Regions from separate parts of the Nitrincola salilacus genome, predicted to be linked through region 1. Evidence: predicted binding sites of a transcription regulator. Region 1 holds the regulator's gene; each other region holds the start of a gene.

Region 1 (6,773 bases):
GCTGGCCAGAAGCTGCGAATACGACTGGCCAGCGCCTCGGCTGTTTCAAACTTACCGCCGTTCTGGCCATCAGTGCCGATAAAGTCTGTATCACAGAACTTGCACACGGAACTCTCCCTGTCCTGTTCACGACCTGACCAGAGATTACATCCGGTAAAGCGACAAAAAACTGCTGCTCGACCGCTTTGAGCGCCTTCACCTTGCAGGGTGTAGAACATCTCTTTGACACTGTACATGTAAACTCCGGATCAGGTTAAAACAGTAAAGGCTATTCGTAAGGGCCATTCAGTAAAGGCTATTCAGTCAAAGTATGACGCCGCCTTATCGGACGGGTTCCCCGCCGAAGGCTTCCACCAGCGCCGGCACAAAGCGGCTGAACTCTAGCCCCATCTGCGTCAATTGGGCATCAAAATAGGCCAGCTCATCTTCAGGGCTGTCATTGTCCATCTGCTCGCGGAACTGGTCGGTGAGCTTCAGGCGATGCAGGCTCATATCGGCATGCAACACCAGACGAATCTGCTCCTCCCAGTTAAACGCCAGCCGCGTGATCTGCATGCCATTGTCCAGGTGGGCGCGGATCTCATCGCTGAACAGGTCCTGTCCCTTGACGCGAATAACGCCTCCCTCTGCGCTGAGATCACGCAGCTCGCTCTCATCTTCAACCTCAATAACGGAGGGAATAGGGCGTTTGTCCTGCAGCCATTCGGTCATGACGCTGCTGGGGGCCTGGTTGACCTCCAATGGTCTTACAATCAGCGATCCCAACGCTTCACGCAGGGCACTGAGCAGGTCTTCGGCACGTTTGAAGCTGCCGACATCGACCAGAATCCAGCCTTGCTGAGGCATCAGCAGGGCGCGGGTACGATGACGTCGTGTGAAGGCGCGTGGCAGAAGCTCAAGCGTGATGTCGTCTTTCATCTGCTGGCGTTCCTTGCGGTACACCTTGCGTGCTTCGTTCTCTTCGATGACACGGATACGCTCATCCATTTCGTCACGGATCACGCTGGTGGGCAGAATTTTCTCCTCAACCAGATAGCTGATCAGGATATAGCCATTGCTGCTGAATACTGGTGACTCAGACAGAGGGCCAGTCGGTGAGGTCCAGCCGCTGCGACTGACTTCATGGCGGCCACAGGGTACAAAGGGTTTTTCCAGCAGTACTCTTTCGAGATGCTCTTCCGTGAAGTCTTCAGCGGGTTCGAAGCGATAGCAGATAGCGTTTTTAAACCAATTCATTTCAGTGTCCGGCGTAGGCAAGCAAAGAGTAGACAGGAATTCCACTTTCCTGGATGCGGGCGGATCCCTGCAGATCCGGCAGGTCGATCAGTGCGGCCACTTCTGTGACATCTGCACCCAACTGATTGATCAGGCTACAGCTGGCCAGCAGGGTACCGCCTGTGGCGATCAGATCATCAAGCAGCAGTACGCGATCTCCAGCCGCAACAGCATCTGTTTGAACCTCAACAGCAGCAGTGCCATATTCCAGTTTATATTCCTGGCTGATGGTGTCGCCCGGCAGTTTGCCTTTCTTGCGTACCAGAATCAGCGGTAGATTGAGCTGATAGGCAATTACCGATCCCAGCAGAAAGCCGCGTGCATCTATTCCTGCAATATGGGTGATATCACTGCCGATATAGCGCTGAATGAAGGCATCACATACCATGCGCATCGCTTTCGGGTCTTTGAAAACCGGTGTTACATCCCTGAACATAACGCCGGGTTCGGGCCAGTCAGGCAGGGATCGGATCACCGATTTTATGTAATATTCGTCAAAAGACATCAGAAACTCCTCAATAGGATGCAAACTTGATACAGCTCAATGTTTTCGGGTATCAGGCGGTGTTTAATAGGCTCGTTGGGTTACACAATGAACTGATGACGTCATTGTGGGACATTCGGGCGCCTCAGATGAAAATCTGAGGCGTTTTTTTTGGTTTGAGACACGGTTATTCTCGGCAGGTAGTAAACATCTGTATCAGTTACGCTTTTGTTGAAGGGCGGAAGGGTCGTCCACGGAGCATTCGCCAGACAGCTCATAGATCTCTTCAAGATCCATCAGTTTGATCTCTTTGCCATCCACCTGAATCAGGTTCTGGTTTTGAAAACGGGTGAAGATACGGCTGATAGTTTCAACGGCCAAACCCAGGTAGTTACCGATCTCATTTCGTGACATGGACAAACGGAAAGACATGGCAGAGTAGCGCCGCTCCTGAAAACGCTGCGACAGTTTGATCAGGAAGGTGGCGACGCGTTGCTCGGCATTTTTCTTCGACAGCAGCAACATCATCTGTTGCTCGTCGCGGATCTCTTTGCTCATGGTGCGTACAATCTGGCGACGCAGCTCAGGGAGTTGTCCAGACAGGTCATCAAGGCGTTCAAACGGAATTTCGCAGACGGTGGTGGTTTCCAGAATCTTGACCGAGACCGGATAGTGGTTGGCATCATAGCCACTGAGGCCAACCAGCTCACCTGGCAGATAGAAACCGGTGATCTGTTCTTCACCATCATTGGTGATGGTGTAGCTTTTGACGGAGCCAGCACGGATGGCGTAAATGCTGCCAAAAGGGTCGCCCTGTCTGAACAGGTGCTCACCTTTTTTCAATGGTCGGCTCTTGTCGATGATATTGTCCAGCCGCTCCATCTCGGTCATGTTGAGCGAAACAGGGAGGCACAGACTGCTCAGACTGCAGGTGTTGCAGTGTGATGGCTTGATGCTGTGAAGCTTACCTGATGCTGCTTTATCATCCATCCGATTTATCATCCATCCAAGTCCTGCAGTGTCTGTGACGGTCATGCCCGATCTATTCAAAGGACATTATGTATCATTTAGCGCCCGGGGTGAAGTTCAGCAGACGCTTATAGACTAACTGTTATAACAGTAGTCATGACAACTATTATAGCAACAGACCGTCATTAGTCAGGTTTGGATCAGATGATGCGTGAATAGCCTCGGGTAGGTTGCAGTTTGGGAATGTAGGCATCGAATGCCATGCAGACACGTCTGATCAAGAGACGTCCAGCTGGTGTGACATGAATGATGCCAGCATCAAGATGAACCAGACCGTCCTGTTCAAACTGTCGCAGCTCCTGCATCTCAGCGGCAAAGTAGCTGTCGAAATCAAGTTTGAAATGCGATGCGATCGCTTGGGTATCGAGTCTGAAATGGCAGATCAGTTGCTCTATTACAGCGGCACGGATCAGGTCATCGCGACTGAGTGTAATGCCGCGGCGCACGGCATTCTGCTTCTCTTCGATTGCCTGGGTATAGAGACCGAGGTCGTGTTCATTCTGATAGTAAACGTTGCCGATCTTGCTGATGGATGACACGCCCATCGCTACCAGATCGCAGTCTGCATGGGTCGTATAACCCTGAAAATTACGATGCAGCTGACCATTGAGCTGAGCCTGTGCCAGAGAGTCATCGGGTTTGGCGAAGTGGTCCATGCCGATATAGCGATAACCCGCTTCCATCAACTTGCTGATTGTATTTTGCAGGATAATCAGCTTGGCTTCCGCGCTGGGCAAGTGTTCGCTCTGTATATGGCGCTGCGAACGAAAACGCTCGGGCATATGAGCATAGTTGAACACTGACAGGCGATCCGGGCTCATCTCAATCACTTTATCCAGGGTGCGATCAAAGCTGTCTGGTGTTTGATGGGGCAGGCCGTAGATCAAGTCCATATTCAGCGAAGTGAATCCCAGTTCGCGTGCCTGTTCCAGCACCGCGAGGGTCTGTTCGATCGGCTGTACACGATTCACGGCCTCCTGAACCTCGTGCTCCAGATCCTGTACGCCGAGGCTGATGCGATTGAAACCGGTTTCGCGCAGAACCTCCATGGTTGAGCGGCTGGCTTCACGCGGGTCAATCTCGATGGAGTAGTCGCCCTGATCATCATCACGCAGATTGAAGTACTGACGCAGATTGCCCATCAACTCATGCATCTGCTCATCGCTGATGAAGGTGGGGGTACCGCCGCCCCAATGCAGCTGATTGACCTGACGATCCTTGCCATACCAGTCAGACAGGGTTTTCATTTCACGATAGACACTGTCCAGATAAGGCTGGGCACGATCTCGATTGCGTGTGATCACCTTGTTGCAGGCGCAGTAATAACAGACATGAGCGCAGAAGGGGATGTGTACATACAGAGACAGAGGGGCCTGGCTGTCGGTACTTGCCCGGGCTGCAGCGATCAGTTGTTCCGGTGTGCTTTCACCCTGAAACTGCAGGGCTGTGGGGTAGGAGGTGTAGCGTGGACCCGACAGGTCGTAGCGGCTGATCAGATCGAGGTTCCACTCGATGGAGTTATGTTGGTTCACGCTGTAACGTCCCCCTGAGGTGCGGTATCCGGATTTAATCAGATGGAGTATAGATAAGTTTGCAGGGAGAAGTGTTGATGACTATCAATGAAAGGTGTGAAAAAAGCCCATCAGAGGCAGAGTATAGATGCCGAAAGCGATCAGCAGTAATCCCGCCACTCGCCGAGTCCAGCGCTTCTGCATAAACTGTCGGATCTGCTGGGCGAGCAGGCCTGTCGCCAGCATTGCAGGTAGTGTGCCGAGTCCGAATCCCAGCATCAGCAGACCGCTCTGCTGCCAGCTGCCAGCCGCGGATGCCCAGAGCAGGGTGCTGTAGACGAGACCGCAGGGGAGCCAGCCCCAGGCCATGCCCAGCAGGAGTGATTGAGGTAGGGTCTTGACGGGCATCAGGCGGCTGGCCAGTGGTTGAATATGGCGCCACAGATGGCCACCGAGTTTTTCAAGACGAATCAGGCCAGTCCACCACTGACTGACATACAGGCCCATGGCGATCAGCAGTAGTCCGGCAAAGGTACGAAGTATCAGGCCGGGAGTGCCAGTAGCGACAGTGGAGCCGATCAGTCCAAGCAGGGCACCGGCCAGCATGTAGCTGCTGATACGGCCGATATTATAGCCGGCCAGCAGTAAAATAGGACGAGTGCCATCGCTACGGGTGTTGATGGCGACGGCTGCGGCAATGCCACCGCACATGCCGATGCAGTGCGTACTACCCAGCAGCCCGATGATGAAAGCGGTGGATATGACCAGCGGATCAGTCATTTTTCCGGTCTTGGTCGGTGTGGCTGTCTTCCTCGGGTGGTGCGGTCTTTTCAGCTTTGATTCGAGACTCTTCGGGAATCATATCGCCATCATCATCGAAAAGTATGCTGTGAGCAGGAGAGTCCAGATCATCAAACTGACCATTATTGACGCTCCAGAAAAATGCCCACATGGCACCTCCGGCAAGTATGATCCCTAATGGAATCAAAAGTAGCATGCTGTTCATTTCATATCTCCTGGCCGGCGGTCTGCGTTGGCTGAATCAGATCAGCGTTGGTTCGACGACGCTCACGCATGCTCAGTCGTAAAGCGTTACACACCACTACAATTGAGCTGGCAGTCATGCCCAGTGCGGCAATGTAAGGTGGAATCAGGCCCATGGCGGCGGCGGGCAGTGCCAGCAGGTTGTAAGCCAGCGACAACCCAAGGTTCTGGCGAATGATCTGGCGTGTCTTGCGTGACAGTTGTATGCCATCGGCCAGAGTCTGCAACTGATTGTTGATCAGAACAGCATCTGCATTGGTTTTGGCCAGATCAGTTGCTGCGCCCATGGAGATTGATGTTTGTGCACCCGCCATGACGGGGATGTCATTGATGCCGTCGCCGACCATCACGACATTAGCACCAGTCTCCTGAAGAGCTGAGATCCTTGCCAGCTTATCTTCAGGCGATACACCACTGTAAACCGTTTCGATACCCACTGATTCGGCCACTCGCAGGGCTGCAGGTGAGCTGTCACCGGTCAGCATCTCTATCTCCAGACCCATCGCCTTGAGCTGACTGATGACAGTTTGGCTTTCACGGCGCACCTGGTCATCCAATGCGAACCAGCCCAATGCACGATCAGAATCACACAGTAATAACCAGTGACGGGTGCTGTCAGGAAGAGGCTGTGGGCTGGACATGCACAGTACGCTGCTGTATTCAGGTTTGCCGATACGGTAACAGTCCCCATCCACCCAGCCTTCGACACCTTTACCGATACTGATGTTTATCCGCTCTGCACTCTGTTCAAACCAGGGCGTAAAAGCACGCGCTACGGGGTGTTCAGATTGGCTCTCCAGAGCTGCAGCAATCCGCAGCATCTGAGAGGGTGATACGGATGTCAGGGCCTGAGTATCTTGAAGAACCAGCCGACCTTCGGTGAGAGTGCCGGTTTTATCAAATACTATGTGGGTGGCCTTGGATAAGCTCTCCAGGACATGCCCGCGAGTGATCAGAAGGCCGCGCTGGCGCAGGGTGCCGGTTGCTGTGGTCAGTGCTGTGGGTGTAGCCAGTGACAGAGCACAAGGACAGGTCACGACAAGCACCGACAGAGTGATCCAGAAGGCGCTGGATGGCTCAATAAAGTGCCACACCGTATAGACAATCGCGGCTGTCACCAGCACAGCGCTGACAAAATAGCTGGCAACTCTATCGGCCAGACGAGCCATATAGGGTTTTTCACTCTGGGCGCGATCAAGCAGCCTGACGATGGTAGACAGGCGGCTGTTCTCGCCCACCTGTGTCACCTGCAACTCTATCGGGTTTTCGACATTGATGGTGCCGCCCACAACTGCTGAACCAGCCTGTTTGGTGATTGGCAAATACTCTCCCGTCAGTGCAGACTCATCAACAGATGTATGGCCGCTCAACAGTACGCCATCAGCGGGTATCGTATGTCCAGGGCGGACACGGATATGATCACCCGGTTG
Region 2 (6,773 bases), 2.3 Mb from region 1:
CGATCAAAAGAGGGGGATCAAACTAGTGTACTAGGTTAATGTTTTCTGGAAGAAGAAACGCTTATGTTCAGGAGGGAAATTATCCAGTTGGCCGAATTTGGTAAAACCATTTTTTTCGTAGAACTCTGGTGCTTGGAAACCAAAGGTATCGAGCCAGATTCCTACGCAGCCTTCTTCACGCGCGAAGTCTTCAGCCATACTCAGCAGACGTGAGCCTGTGCCTTGTCCTCTCGTTTGCTCAGGTATAACGAGTAACTCGATGAATAACCAGCGATAAAATATCTGGCCATAAAGACCTCCAATGATTTCGCCGGTGCGCTCATCACGGACTGACAGCGCGATTGATTCTGGTTTAGGGTCACCCGCTTGAGCAAGATTATAAGCCTGTAAGGGCTTGAGGATAGCCAAACGCTCACTTTCTTCGGGGTTTATTGTCAATTCGATACGAGTACTCATTCAATGGTCCTGAAAATATAGCCAGATAATAAAAAATTGTTGGTCCGACGTTCGATGCTCCATCACTGCAAGTCGGTAGTTCCAGACTGTTCATGGAGCTTAGCCCATATTGTATTTAGGCGCAGTCGCCAGATGGCAGCTTTTGGCTTATGCCATCAACAATCTACTGCGCCGTATACCCCCCATCAATCACCTGCAGGCTACCGGTGATAAAGCTCGCCTCATCACTGGCCAGAAAGCTGACCAGCGCCGCAACCTCTTCCGGTTGTCCCAATCGGTTCAGCGGCTGGAGTGCAGCTTCTTCCGCGACCACCTGCGTCTTGTCGGCTCCGCTGCTCGCGCAGTAGCGGTCAATCGCCTGATGGAACAGTGGCGTTTCCACCGTGCCGGGGCATACGGCATTCACCCGGATATTGTCTGCGGCATAATCAAGCGCTGTGGTTTTGGCCATCGACGCCAACGCATGCTTGGTCAGGTTGTAGGCGAAGGAGTGGCGCTTGCCGATCAATGACTGATCAGATGCGATCAGGATAATGGAGCCGTTCTTCTGTGTTTTCATCTGGGGCAGCACCGCTTTGATGGCGGCATAGGCGCCTTTCACGTTCAGTGCAAAGAGTGCATCCAGTGTGGCTTCGTCGGTCTCTTCGATGGTGGCGCTGAGGTGGCGACCGGCATTGGATACCAGCAGATCCAACTGCCGGGTCTGATCCAGTATCCCGGCGATGGCACGTGTTACATCAGCTACCTGGCTGACATCGCACTCAATATACTCGCCAAGATCCGACGGCTGTATATCCAGATTGAACACCCGATAGGCCTGCTTCGATAAGCGCTCGACGATGGCCCGGCCGATACCGGAGCTGCCACCGGTGACGATTGCGATCCTGCTCATGAGATCCTCAATATGCTGATTCGATCTGCCCATTTGGACGATGACTCAGTTTAAAGGAGCCTCATGGCATTGTCTGCATCAGGCGCTTGTATCAGCACTGCCATTTGCAGTTACATCAATCCGTTCATCATGGTTTTCAGCAGCAGTGCGATCAGTGTCAGCCCTCCGAACCCCAGCAGATACAGCAGGATAAACCAGAGCGCAGGGGGTAGGGGATGTTTGAGTTTCAGCATCAATAGCCCTCCTCGTAGTCTTCGATCTTGCCGCGGAAGATATGATATCCCCAGAAGGTATAGGTCAGAATCAGCGGCACAAAAATCAGTACCCCCGGCAACAGAAACAGCAGGCTGCCATCTGGCGCGGCGGCATCATAAAAGGTGAGTTTGGGTGGTATCAGGTAGGGAAAAATGCTCACCACCAACCCGCAGAAACCAAACAGAAACAGACTGGCAGCGAGCCAGAAGGGGCGGCTCTCATGTATTGCCTGCACTTGCTGGCCTGTTTTGTATTGCTGCTGCACTCGGCCCAGGTCAATGAATAGCAGGCGTGCCGCCAGTGCCGCGGCCAGTGGCAGGGTCATCAGTACCAGGGTGTGCCAGCCGCCAAACCAGCGGCTACGGATCTCCGGCTGAAGCATCAGCGTACCCAGGCTGACCAGCAGCATTGCCAGCATCACGAAGATCACCAGTCGCTGGCCGTAGCGGGCGGCTTTCTGCTGCAGTGCGCCACGGCTTTTCATGGTCAGATACGCGCAGCCGAGCAAGGCATAACCGGCCATTACGGCAAGGCCGGTAAACAGGCTGAAAGGGTTCAACCACTGCAGGCTCGACAGATTGATCGCATCCTGAGGAATGCCCTGCACCACGGCGCCCAGCATCAGCCCCTGACAAAAGGCTGCGAGACTCGATCCGATTGAAAACGAACGGTTCCACCAGTGGCGAGAGCGCTCGGACTTGAAGCGATATTCAAAGGCTACTCCCCTGAAGATCAGTCCGATCAGCATCAGCATGATCGGTAGGTACAGAATTGATAAGAGCCCAGCATAGGCGGCAGGGAAGGCCGCAAAGAGGATGACGCCTCCGAATACGAGCCAGGTCTCGTTGCCATCCCAGACATGCGAGATGGAGCGCATCAGATGATCATGCTCTGCGTCTGTATTGAACCAGGGGTAGAGAATGCCGATGCCCAGATCAAACCCATCCAGCAGCACATACATCAGAATGGCAAAGCCGAGCAGTAGAAAGTAGAACAGGGGTAAGCCCCATTGCAGCTCAGTGAAGAGTTCCATCAGTTCGCCTCCTGGTGATCGGGTTTAGGGTGCTTGACCAGTGCAACGGCATAACCGGCGGCTTTAACGCCGATCAGTTGCTCCGAGAGTTTTTCCAGCGGTGGTGGCCCCTTGAGAATCAACTTGCGCATGAAGTAGAGGTAAACTCCCAACAGCAGACTGTAGGTCAGTACAAACAGCGTCAGCGAGAACAACACGCGTTCAGCTGGCAGGGGGGATACCACATCAATGGTGCGCACCAGCCCCTGCACCAGCCAGGGCTGACGACCCACCTCGACTACATACCAGCCAGCCAGTACTGCGATAATGCCGATTGGAGCCAGATAACTGCAGAAGGTCAGAAAGCCGCGATGCTGGAAGAGGGTACCTTTCCTGCGCAGATACAGTCCGGCCAGGCTCACCAGTATCATCAGCACGCCGATACCGACCATGACACGGAACGAATAGAAAACGATCGCCACATTCGGACGTTCATCAGCAGGCACCGAAGTCAGCCCCGTTAATTCGCCATTCAGTTCATGGGTCAGGATCAGGCTGGCAAGTTTTGGAATAGCGATCTCAAAATGGTTCTCTTCGGCCTGTTGATCGGGCACTGCAAACAGTAGCAGCGGCGCGCCTGATTCCTGCGCCGGCCAGATCCCTTCCATTGCTGCCAGTTTGATGGGTTGGTGCTCCTTCACATTAAGACCGTGCAGGTCGCCGATATAGGCTTGCAGAGGTGTCAGAATCAGTGCAAACCAGAGGGTCATCGACAGGCCCTTGCGCGCCATCTTGCTGTCTGGTTCACGCTTGAGCTGCCAGGCACTGGTGGCCAGTACGACAAATATGGCGGTGATAAACGCGGCCATCAGCATATGCGTTAAGCGGTAGGGCATGGAGGGGTTGAAGATCACCTCCCACCAACTGGCTACATGAAACACGCCATCGACGATTTCGTATCCTGCGGGTGTGTGCATCCATGAGTTGGCGGCAATGATCCAGAAGGCGGAGATCCAAGTGCCGATGGCGACCACAATAGAGGAGAAGAAGTGCAGTTTCGGGCCAACCCTTTGCCAGCCGAACAGCATTACACCCAGAAAACCGGCTTCCAGAAAGAAGGCGGTCAGCACTTCATAGGCCATCAGCGGCCCGAGTACCGGTCCGGTGATGCGGGAGAACTCAGAGAAGTTGGTGCCGAACTCATACGAGAGTACGATCCCCGAGACCACGCCCATGCCGAAAGTGATCGCAAAGGGTTTTATCCAGAACTTGGCCAGTTGCAGATAGACCGGATTACCGGTTTTCAGCCACAGACCCTCCCAGATGGCGATCAGTGTTGCCAGCCCGATGGTGATGGACGGAAAGATAATATGAAAGCTTACCGTAAAGACAAACTGTAAACGCGACAGCAGGGCGGAATCCAGCTCCATCTCAGCGACCCCGTTGTTGCAGATGGCGCCAGATTGTCGGGGCCAGGGCAACGGCTACCATCAGGCCCAGTGCCAGAATTTCCGAAAAAAGCAGACTGCTCATGTTTTATGCTCCATATCCAACAGGTCGTTGTCACTGTTAATGCAAAACATCGGCCACTTTTCGGTAGCAAAGATTTTTCATTGATTTATATCAATTTTTCGATAAAAGACTTGATGAGTATGTAAACCAGGTTTACGATTTTCATCAATCATATATGTAAACGAGGTTTACAGTGTACTCAGCGGTTAACACAGTGTTGCTGTTCGAAATCAGTATGCTGCTGACCAGCGCCTGTGCCGTGCTGCTGGCAGGCTGGCTCTGGTGGCAGGGTCAGCGTCAGCGGGCGATGCCGGCGCTGGCCGGTTTTGCGGCGATGATGGCACTCTGGTGTGCCGGGCATATTGCCATCATGCAAGGGTGGCAGACGCTCGGCATGGCACTGGTGCTGGCAAATCCATTGATGCCGATGTTCTTTCTGCACTTTGCCGTGCGGTTTGTCGCCACCGGTTATAGTGATGCCTTGCTGACTCGGGTCCAGCGCACTATCCCGCTCCTTTACGGTTTAACCGTCTTGCTGATTCTGCTGAGCTGGCAGTTTCAGGGTGGCCGGATCACTCACAGCAGCCACTTCGAGGCTTTTTTTGCCTTTCAGGGGATCGGTTGGGTCAATCTGCTGTATACCGTTTTGCTGGGTATAGCGGCTCATGGCGTGCTGGCATACGGTTGGCGGGTGCACAGTGGCAATCGGCGCAGATCGATTGAGGCGATGTTCATGGCTGGTGGTTGGGGGCTGATGCTGGCAACCAGTTTTGTGTTTCTGTCGTTTGGTCTGGATTGGTACCCCTGGCCGATGCTGTTGCTGCCCAGCTATCTGGTGCTGCTGGTGTATGGCGTGGTGCGCTATCAGTTGCTGGGTATCAATGCCTTTGCCAACAAAGCCCTGCTCTGGTTTGTGATGCTGGTGCTGGTGATGGCGCTGATGGCGCTGGTCAGTGCATCATTGGGGCAGCTCGGCATGCGTGCATTGGCCGAGGTGCCGGCCTGGCAGTTGTGGCTTTACTCCGTTGTACTGTTGCTGTTGGCATCTGCCTGTTATCAACCTGTCGCACGACTGGCGCGTGGGCTGATTTATCCCGGCGTGCAATTGACCGAACTGATGCTGGAGCGTTGGCGCCTGCAGTTGCAGAAAAGCGAAAGCTGGCCCGAGCTTGCGCGCCTGAGTGAGCAGTTACTATCGCAGCAGCTCCGAATGAATGTGGGGGTTGAGCTTCCGGATACGCCACTTTCCACCGCAGCACTGAAGATCCGCTGCCAACGAGGTCTTCAGGACTGGTATTACGAGCTGCCCGGCTGGGAAGATGTCACGCCAGGGTATCGTCTGCAGGGTGAGGTGTTTGCCGCACTGCTGCTCAGCAGTTGCCGGATTCTGGAGCAGTCACTGAAACTGGCCGATGCAGAGCGCAAGCGGCTGGATCAGGAGCACCTGGTGGAGCTGGGTGCATTGTCGGCCTCCATCGCCCATGAACTACGTAATCCGCTGAATATCATCTCAATGGCAGCTGCCACGACGCCGATGGAAACGCGATCTCATATTCAGCAGCAACTGAAAAGAGCCGACCGTTTGATCGCAGATCTGCTCAGCTATTCCGGACAGTTGTCGCTGCAATGCAGTTGGCTGCCGCTGCGACCTATGCTGGAGGGTCTTAAGGCGCAGCAGGACTGGCAAGGGGTGCAGGTAGAGTTGCAGGTGCCTGATAGCTTACAGCTCTATGCCGACAGCTATCGGCTGCAGCAGGTGATGATTAATCTGGTGGATAATGCGATGGCCTTCTGTCGCAATCAGCCGGAAGCCATGATTCAGATTTCAGCCAGTGCGACGGATCAGATGATAGAGATTCAGGTGCATAACAATGGCCCCGCGATACCCGCAGAGCAAAGGGCTGCACTGTTTCAGCCTTTTGTCAGCAAACGATCAGGAGGCAGTGGGCTGGGGCTCGCGATCGTCCGGCGAATCATGCAGGCGCATGGTGGTGAGGTGGAGCACCGCGACGATCTCGGCTGGCCGGTCAGCTTTGTGCTGCATTTCAGGCAGCCTCAAGAACCGATAATTACGACACAGGATACCGCTCATGAGTAATGGCCGCATACTGCTGGTGGACGATGAGCCGGCATTTCGTCAGCTCGCACAAAGCTGGCTGCAGGGTGGTGGTTATCAGGTCGAAACCGCCGCTGATCTGAGCAGCGCGCGCGAAGTGCTGAGCCGATTTGATGCCGAGCTGATCCTGCTGGATCTGTCGCTGCCACCACAGTTTGATCCACAGCACACGCTGGCGTCCTTACCTGATTTTATCAATCGTCCGGTGATCATTCTGACCGGCCATGCCGAGCGGCAACTGGCGCTGGATGCGATCAGTCAGGGCGCCTGGGATTTCATCGCCAAGCCGGTCGATCCCGAACTGTTGGCAGTGGTGATCAAACGCGCGCTGAATAAGCATCAACTGGATACGGAGTTGAAGCAGCTCAAGCAGCAACAGCTCGGTGGCACTGGGCTGCAGCGGCTGATTGGCGCTTCACCCTCGATTGAGGCGATCCGATCGCTGGTCCAGCGTATTGCTCCTACTGATGTGCGGGTTCTGGTGACAGGTCCTTCCGGCACAGGCAAGGAGGTGGTGTCGCGCGCACTGC
Region 3 (6,773 bases), 1.1 Mb from region 1:
CATGTTCAACCCGGATGGCACTCCTTTTGGCGCCGACCCGCGTCAGGTGTTGTCACGGATTGTGGATCGGTTCAAATCACATGGGCTGACCCCGGTGGTTGCGACTGAGCTTGAATTTTACCTGCTGGATGGCGATTCCGAGGTGAGTCAGCGTCCTCAGCCACCGATTCTGTCCGAAGGTCATGGACGTCGTCTGACCGAAACCGACTGCTACTCCATTGATGAGATGGATGGCCTGTCCTCTTTCTTTTCCGATGTGCGTGAAGCCTGTGAGCTGCAGGGTGTACCAGCAGATACGATTGTATCTGAGCTGGGGCCAGGGCAGTTCGAGATCAATCTGGTGCATGTCGCTGACCCGATGCTGGCCGGTGATCAGGCGACCATGTTCAAGCGTCTGGTCAAAGGGATTGCACGCAAGCATGGTTACGCCGCGACTTTCATGGCCAAGCCTTACACCAAAAAGAGCGGTAACGGTCTGCATGTTCATTTCAGCCTGCTGAATGAAGACGGTATTAACGTATTTGATGATGGTGGAGAAGAGGGGACCGATCTGCTGCGCTATGCTGTGGGCGGCCTGATGCGCACCATGTCAGACAGTATGCTGACCTTTGCACCGCATATGAACTCCTATCGCCGTTTCAAGGTCGGGGCGCATGCACCAACCTTTGCCAGTTGGGGCTATGAGAACCGAACCGTGGCGATCCGTATTCCAGAGAGTCCACCTGTGGCGCGTCGTATCGAGCATCGTGTAGCGGGGGCGGATGCCAACCCCTATCTGGTGCTGGCTACGGTGCTTGCAGGCGCGCTCTACGGTATCGAGAATAAACTGATGCCAATGGCAGCGATCGAGGGAGATGCTTACAACGAGGCTGAGGCTAACCACGAACTGTTGCTGCCGAACAAGTGGGATGTTGCCACCGAGGTGTTCAGCCGCAGTCAGGTGTTGAAGGAGTATCTGGGCGAAGAGTTCGTCCGTGTCTATTCGGCAGCCAAGCGCCAGGAATTGCGCAAGCTGCATGAGCGCATTTCGGATGTGGAGTACGAGTCCTATCTGGGCCTGCTCTGATCTGAAATCGGGATAAACAGAAACCTCCGGTTGTGATGATCGGAGGTTTTTTTATACCTGAATCCGCTGCTTCAACGCATATCCCGGAGACCTTAGGTGAGACGCCGTGAATACATCCCTGTAGGCTTAAATGCCGCATCCCTGCGGCATACACTCACCCAAGGTCTCCGGGATATGCCTGTACATACAAGCAGTTGTCAGTTTTTGAGGGCGGAGGAACGCGTGCCTGACAGTGGGATCAGGCACGCGAGGGATCAGCTGAACAGGTAACCCATGCCAAGCAGCAGGAAGAAGGTCAGCACCGCGCCAATCAGCGCATAGGGAATCTGGGTCAGTGCATGTTGCATCGGCGTGCAGCCGGAGCCTTGTGATGAAAGTACGGTAGAGTCGCTGAAGAAGCAGGCGTGGCTGCCAAAGGCAGAGGCAGACATAAGAGCACCGACGGTCAGCGGCATGGACATCTCCAGTGTCAGGGCCATCGGGATCACAATCGGCAGTGACACGACAAAGACACCCCAGCTCGAGCCTGTCGCAAACACCACGGCAGCCATGGACAGGAATACCAGTGCCGGCAGCATCTCTTTGGAAAGATAGGGTGACAGTGCGTCAATGATGTAGGGTGTCATGCCCAGTTGGTCGTTCACCTCTTTCAGCATGAAACCGGCGCAGACAACAGCAATGGGGTAGAGCATCACCTTGAAGCCATCCAGCATCGCATCCACCAGTTGGCTGAAATTCAGCAGTCGCTGCCAGAAATAGAGCACCATGGTGAACATGGAGGCGACCAGAGCCCCGAACAGCAGATCTATTTCATAGTAAACACTGGCGGCAACCAGCACTAACATCGGCAGCACAAAGTTCATCAGCCCCACCCAGGGGGAGGTGTGTTTGAGGTGCGAAGTGTCGAAATCAGTCACCGGGGCGTCGTCCGGAATCGGCTGGCCCGCCTGAGCACGCTTCTCTGCCTGCTTCATCGGGCCAATATCGCCGAGTATGCCCATGGCGACCAGAAACACCACCAGCAGTGCTACCCAGCCATAGATCATGTAAGGGATCGACTGAATATAGAGCAACATCCCTTGGCCCTTATCGACGGCTCCATTATCTTCCAGCAGTGCCGCAAAATAGACTGCCCAAGTGGAGATAGGGACCAGGATACAGACCGGAGCAGCGGTTGAGTCAACCAGGAAAGCCAGCTTCTCGCGCGAGATACCAAAGCGATCCGTGAGATTCTTCATTGAGGCTGACACGGCAAGAGAGTTCAGATAGTCGTCAATAAACACCATCACACCGAGGCCGCAGGTGGTCAACATGGTGCCTCGCCGTGTCTTGATCCGTCTGGCCATCAGCTTGCCAAAGCTGAGGACGCTGCCGCCACGCTCCAGCATATTGATCAGGCCCCCCATCATGCCGCACACCAGTACGATCCAGACAATGGTGTCATCCTGCACCACCTCCATGGAGAGATCTCCCAGTCCTGAAATGAGATTGGCTGGATCAAGCAGCAGCAATCCGGCAATGACGCCGGCAAAAATAGACTCCAGTGGTTTTTTGGTGATGATCGCCACGAACAGAATCAGGAGCGCAGGCAGCAGGCTGTAGAAGCCATAGTCTTCGCCTTCGGATACCTGGGTCGACAGGTAGGCAAAAGCTGCCATGATCAAGCCGTAGAAGATAAGCCAGTGGGTAGGAGGATGACTTTTTTCGGCAGCCTTGTTGACTACCAGTGAAGTGTTAAGGGAAGAGTCTAGCGAAGAGTTTAATGGAGTGGTATTGGTACTCATTAAAACACCCTGATTGGATTTATTGTAAGTGTTGGATCGGTATGGCGGGCTGGATGTGGCTTCCCGCGTGAGAAAAACCGATCCAGCTTCGATGATTAACGATACTGTCAGGGTGAACAGGAGCGATATACCTACCCGGGTATATTTTGGACTGATCCGCTATTTCAGCAGATGCTCATAGCGTTGGTCGGTGAGCGTTTTGAGAAAGGCGACCAGCGCCTGCATCCGTCTCTCATCCAATGCCGGACCTGTCTGTAACGCTTCGAGTGACAGGTTTTCGGCTATTTCCGGTGGCTCCCAGGTCAGACCTGTTTCAGGATTGACCTGTGCGCTGGCGCTGCGGCTGTTGTACTTGTTGTAGAAGCGGATAACGGTCAGCAGATCGGTGAAAACACCATTGTGCATGTAGGGTCCGGTAACGGCGATATTGCGCAGACTGGGCGTTTTGAATTTGCCTTTTTGAGTCGTGTCGTTGATATCCGGGTGTGCAAACAATCCTTCGTCTCGTGCCGTGACGCCTGTGATGGCTCGTAGTGCCCGGTTCTCGGGTACGCCTATGTTGTGAAATTCAAAATTAGTGAAAAGTTCTTCAGTGCTGCCGGGCAGGGGTTTGAGTTGATGGCATAGATTGCAGTTGGTGAACTGTTGTGAAAAAAACAGCGTCATCCCCAGTTCTTCTTCGGTGGTCAGTTCGTATTCGCCACGCAGATGGCGGTCGTACTTCGAATCGAAGGGGGCGAAGAGCATGGTCATTTCAAATTGCGCGATCGCGTCGGCCATGGCGTTGTAGGCCTGTGTCGCATCATCGAACACCGTATCACCATACAGAACAGGAAACCGGGACAGATACTCGGGATTTTCCAGCAGACGATCAAGAATAGCCTGTTCGCTGGGCATGTTCATTTCTATCGGATTGAGGGGTGGCCCCTTTGCCTGATCCAGCAGCGTATTGGCGCGTCCATCCCAGAAAAACCCTCCTGCAAAAATTCCCTTTTTATTCAGATGAAAGGGTGGTGTAAAGGCTGCGTAGGCTGCAGTCGGGGTGTTCCGGTCACCCAGAGATACGCTATCGTCTCCCAAGGAGACAGCAGCTTTTGTTCCTGTGCCACGTGAATCGATAAATCCATTGGCAGGTGAGTGACAGGTGGCACAGGACTGGGTTCTTTCCCTGGACAGATTTGTGTCAAAAAAGAGCATCTGCCCTAGAAGCGCTTTCTCGGGCTGCAACTCTTCCATCGTTTCGGCGTTGCTTGTTACTGGATGGAGCAGTGTGATCAACAGTATCAGGAGTGTCTTTTTTGGGGATCTGAATAGGAGGTGCATGGCGCTGTGTCCGTTCTTTGAATCAGGCGTTTTATGCATGATGGCTGGATTGGCGATGATGAATGTTGATCTAGATCATGTAAATAGTATTGAATGTAGTAATTGAGATGCTAATCGTTATCAATTATATTAAGTTGCTTTACACAATACTATTGGAGAATCTCTATGAGAAGGACATTATCTGCTCTGGCGCTGGGTGTTGCACTGGCATCCGGTACCTGCAATGCGTTTGCGGCTGCTCCTGCTGAGGTGCTGAAAACCTATGCCGATATTGCCGAAGCAGCCTATGCTGATTCCGCGATCGCCGCCAGAACGCTGAAGGCGAAGATAGAGGATCTCCTGGCATCACCTTCTGAGGAGACTCTGAAAGCAGCTCGCCAGTCCTGGATTGATGCACGTGTACCCTACATGCAAACCGAGGTATATCGCTTTGGCAACGGAATAGTTGATGACTGGGAGGGTAAGGTTAATGCCTGGCCGCTGGATGAGGGGCTGATCGACTATGTAGACTCTGGCAGTTACGGTGAAGAGTCGGATGAGAACCCTTTCTATGCGGCGAATATTATTGCTAATAAAACTTTGACTCTGGGTAGTCAGACGATTGATGCAACAGAGATTACCGCGCAGTTGCTGGGCGAAACGCTGCATGAGATTGATGGTGTGGAGGCGAACGTTGCCACTGGCTACCATGCCATTGAGTTTCTGCTCTGGGGGCAGGATCTGTATGGTACCGAGCCGGGAGCCGGTGAGCGTCCTGCTACCGATTTCAGCCTCGACAACTGCACCGGTGGAAACTGTGATCGTCGCAGACAGTACCTGATGGTCGTCACCGATCTTCTGATCAGTGATCTGGATGAAATGGCTGGAAACTGGATCACTGATGGTCAGGCGCGCCAGGAACTGATGGATAAAGGTGAAAAAGGAGGGCTGGCAGCGCTTCTGACTGGAATGGGCAGCTTGTCCTATGGTGAGCTGGCCGGTGAACGGACCAAGCTGGGTCTTATGTTGCATGATCCTGAAGAGGAGCATGATTGCTTTTCGGATAACACTCACTATTCACATTTCTATGACGTGAAAGGGATCCACAATGTGTATGAAGGAAAATACACGCGTATTGATGGTACCGAGGTTGCAGGCCCGTCGCTTTCTGATCTGCTGCAGCAGCATGCACCTGAAGTGAATGTTCAGCTTGGTAATGAACTCCAACAGACGCTGGCAGCAGCGCAGGCGATTGTGGATCAGGCGAAGCAGGGCAACACCTTTGATGTGCTGATCGGTGCTGGTAATACCGAAGGTAATGCACTGGTTCAGCAACTGGTGGACACACTGACCACACAGACCCGATCTATCGAGCAAGCTATCAGTGAGCTGGAGCTTGAAGGGATCGATATTGAAGGCTCCGACAGTCTGGATGATCCTGATTCAGTCGCAGTGAGCCAGTCGTAATGAGTCAGTCATAAAGCGAGGATGATTGATTCATGTTCAAAGCTTCTCTTGTCATAACAGGGGGGCTGGGCGTGGTTTTGATGGCAGCAGCTGTCAAAGCCACCTCTATTCCACCGATACAGGAATCAGAAAACTGGCCAGGTGGTGCTGCAACGCAGAAGCATTTACTTGATCTACGTGCTTTTTCTCAACGCTCAGAACTCTTACCGGATGCTGAGCGCATGAACTTTGTACTGGGCGAAAGTATTTTCGGCAAGCTATGGGTCTCATCACCTTCATCAACCACAGCCAGTGATGGATTGGGTCCTCTGTTCAATGCGCGTTCCTGCCTGAGCTGCCATGTTCGAAATGGCAGGGGAGTGGTTGATCCTGATGATCCGAATCAGGTGTCACTGCTGCTGAAACTGAGCATTCCTCCCGGCACACCCGAGCAGGTCAAGCAATTGGCGTCTGAGTCAGTAGGGTTTATTCCCGAGCCGATTTATGGCGCTCAGTTGCAGACCTTGTCAGTACAGGGATTGCCGGCAGAGGGGCGGCTGCAGGTCAGCTACGAGTCCAGAGTGGTTGAGTTTCCGGATGGCGAACGTGTGGAATTGCGGGCTCAGTCCTACTCAGTGGAAGCGCTGAGTTATGGCCCGATGCATCCTGACGCACTCTTCTCCCCGCGTATAGCACCGGCAATGATTGGTCTGGGTCTGCTGGAGGCTGTCAGCGACGAGGATATTCTGTCGCTTGAAGATCCTGACGATAGTAATGGTGATGGTATCCGAGGGCGTGCCAACCGAGTATGGGATATTGCGCGGGGTGAAACGCGTATTGGCCGGTTCGGTTGGAAAGCATCGCATCCGAATGTAAGTCAGCAGAACCTGGCAGCCTTTCATGAGGATATTGGTATCTCCACCTGGATGTTTCCCGATGGGTTTGGTGCCTGCACCGAACAACAGGTCGATTGCCGCCAGATGCCGGATGGTAACAGTGAGCATATGGATGGTGTGGAGGCATCCAATGAAATGATCAGAGTACTTGAAACCTACACACGTCATCTGGCTGTGCCGGCTAGAAGGAACGCGGCTCAACAGGAGGTGATTGATGGGCGTCGACTGTTTTACGAGGCGGGATGCCATTCATGTCATCGTCCCTCTTTCATAACCTCC

What was found. Region 1 encodes FNR, which switches genes on or off when oxygen is low (the NO sensors DNR and NnrR bind a similar motif). Its sites were predicted from a motif close to TTGATNTANATCAA; they were not measured.
Positions count from the first base shown of each region.
Region 2: a site for FNR is predicted at 4,229-4,242, ahead of ACK3CJ_RS20000 (cytochrome ubiquinol oxidase subunit I). Genes of this name have one in related genera too.
Region 3: a site for FNR is predicted at 4,239-4,252, ahead of ACK3CJ_RS14730 (cytochrome-c peroxidase). Genes of this name have one in related genera too.

Region 1 is NZ_CP176580.1:2,056,534-2,063,306, forward strand. Features, by position in the region: gene queE (7-carboxy-7-deazaguanine synthase) at 1-236, opposite strand, end outside; gene rdgC (recombination-associated protein RdgC) at 322-1,236, opposite strand; gene ACK3CJ_RS09755 (adenine phosphoribosyltransferase) at 1,238-1,780, opposite strand; gene fnr (fumarate/nitrate reduction transcriptional regulator Fnr) at 1,976-2,749, opposite strand; gene hemN (oxygen-independent coproporphyrinogen III oxidase) at 2,929-4,320, opposite strand; gene ACK3CJ_RS09770 (sulfite exporter TauE/SafE family protein) at 4,405-5,079, opposite strand; gene ccoS (cbb3-type cytochrome oxidase assembly protein CcoS) at 5,072-5,305, opposite strand; gene ACK3CJ_RS09780 (heavy metal translocating P-type ATPase) at 5,307-6,773, opposite strand, start outside.
Region 2 is NZ_CP176580.1:4,338,939-4,345,711, reverse strand. Features, by position in the region: gene dld (D-lactate dehydrogenase) at 1-39, shown strand, start outside; gene ACK3CJ_RS20020 (GNAT family N-acetyltransferase) at 31-456, opposite strand; gene ACK3CJ_RS20015 (SDR family NAD(P)-dependent oxidoreductase) at 620-1,348, opposite strand; gene ACK3CJ_RS20010 (hypothetical protein) at 1,459-1,581, opposite strand; gene cydB (cytochrome d ubiquinol oxidase subunit II) at 1,581-2,636, opposite strand; gene ACK3CJ_RS20000 (cytochrome ubiquinol oxidase subunit I) at 2,636-4,045, opposite strand; gene ACK3CJ_RS19995 (ATP-binding protein) at 4,342-6,225, shown strand; gene ACK3CJ_RS19990 (sigma-54-dependent transcriptional regulator) at 6,218-6,773, shown strand, end outside.
Region 3 is NZ_CP176580.1:3,153,684-3,160,456, reverse strand. Features, by position in the region: gene ACK3CJ_RS14740 (glutamine synthetase family protein) at 1-1,066, shown strand, start outside; gene ACK3CJ_RS14735 (Na+/H+ antiporter NhaC family protein) at 1,321-2,724, opposite strand; gene ACK3CJ_RS14730 (cytochrome-c peroxidase) at 3,010-4,128, opposite strand; gene ACK3CJ_RS14725 (imelysin family protein) at 4,339-5,619, shown strand; gene ACK3CJ_RS14720 (di-heme oxidoredictase family protein) at 5,652-6,773, shown strand, end outside.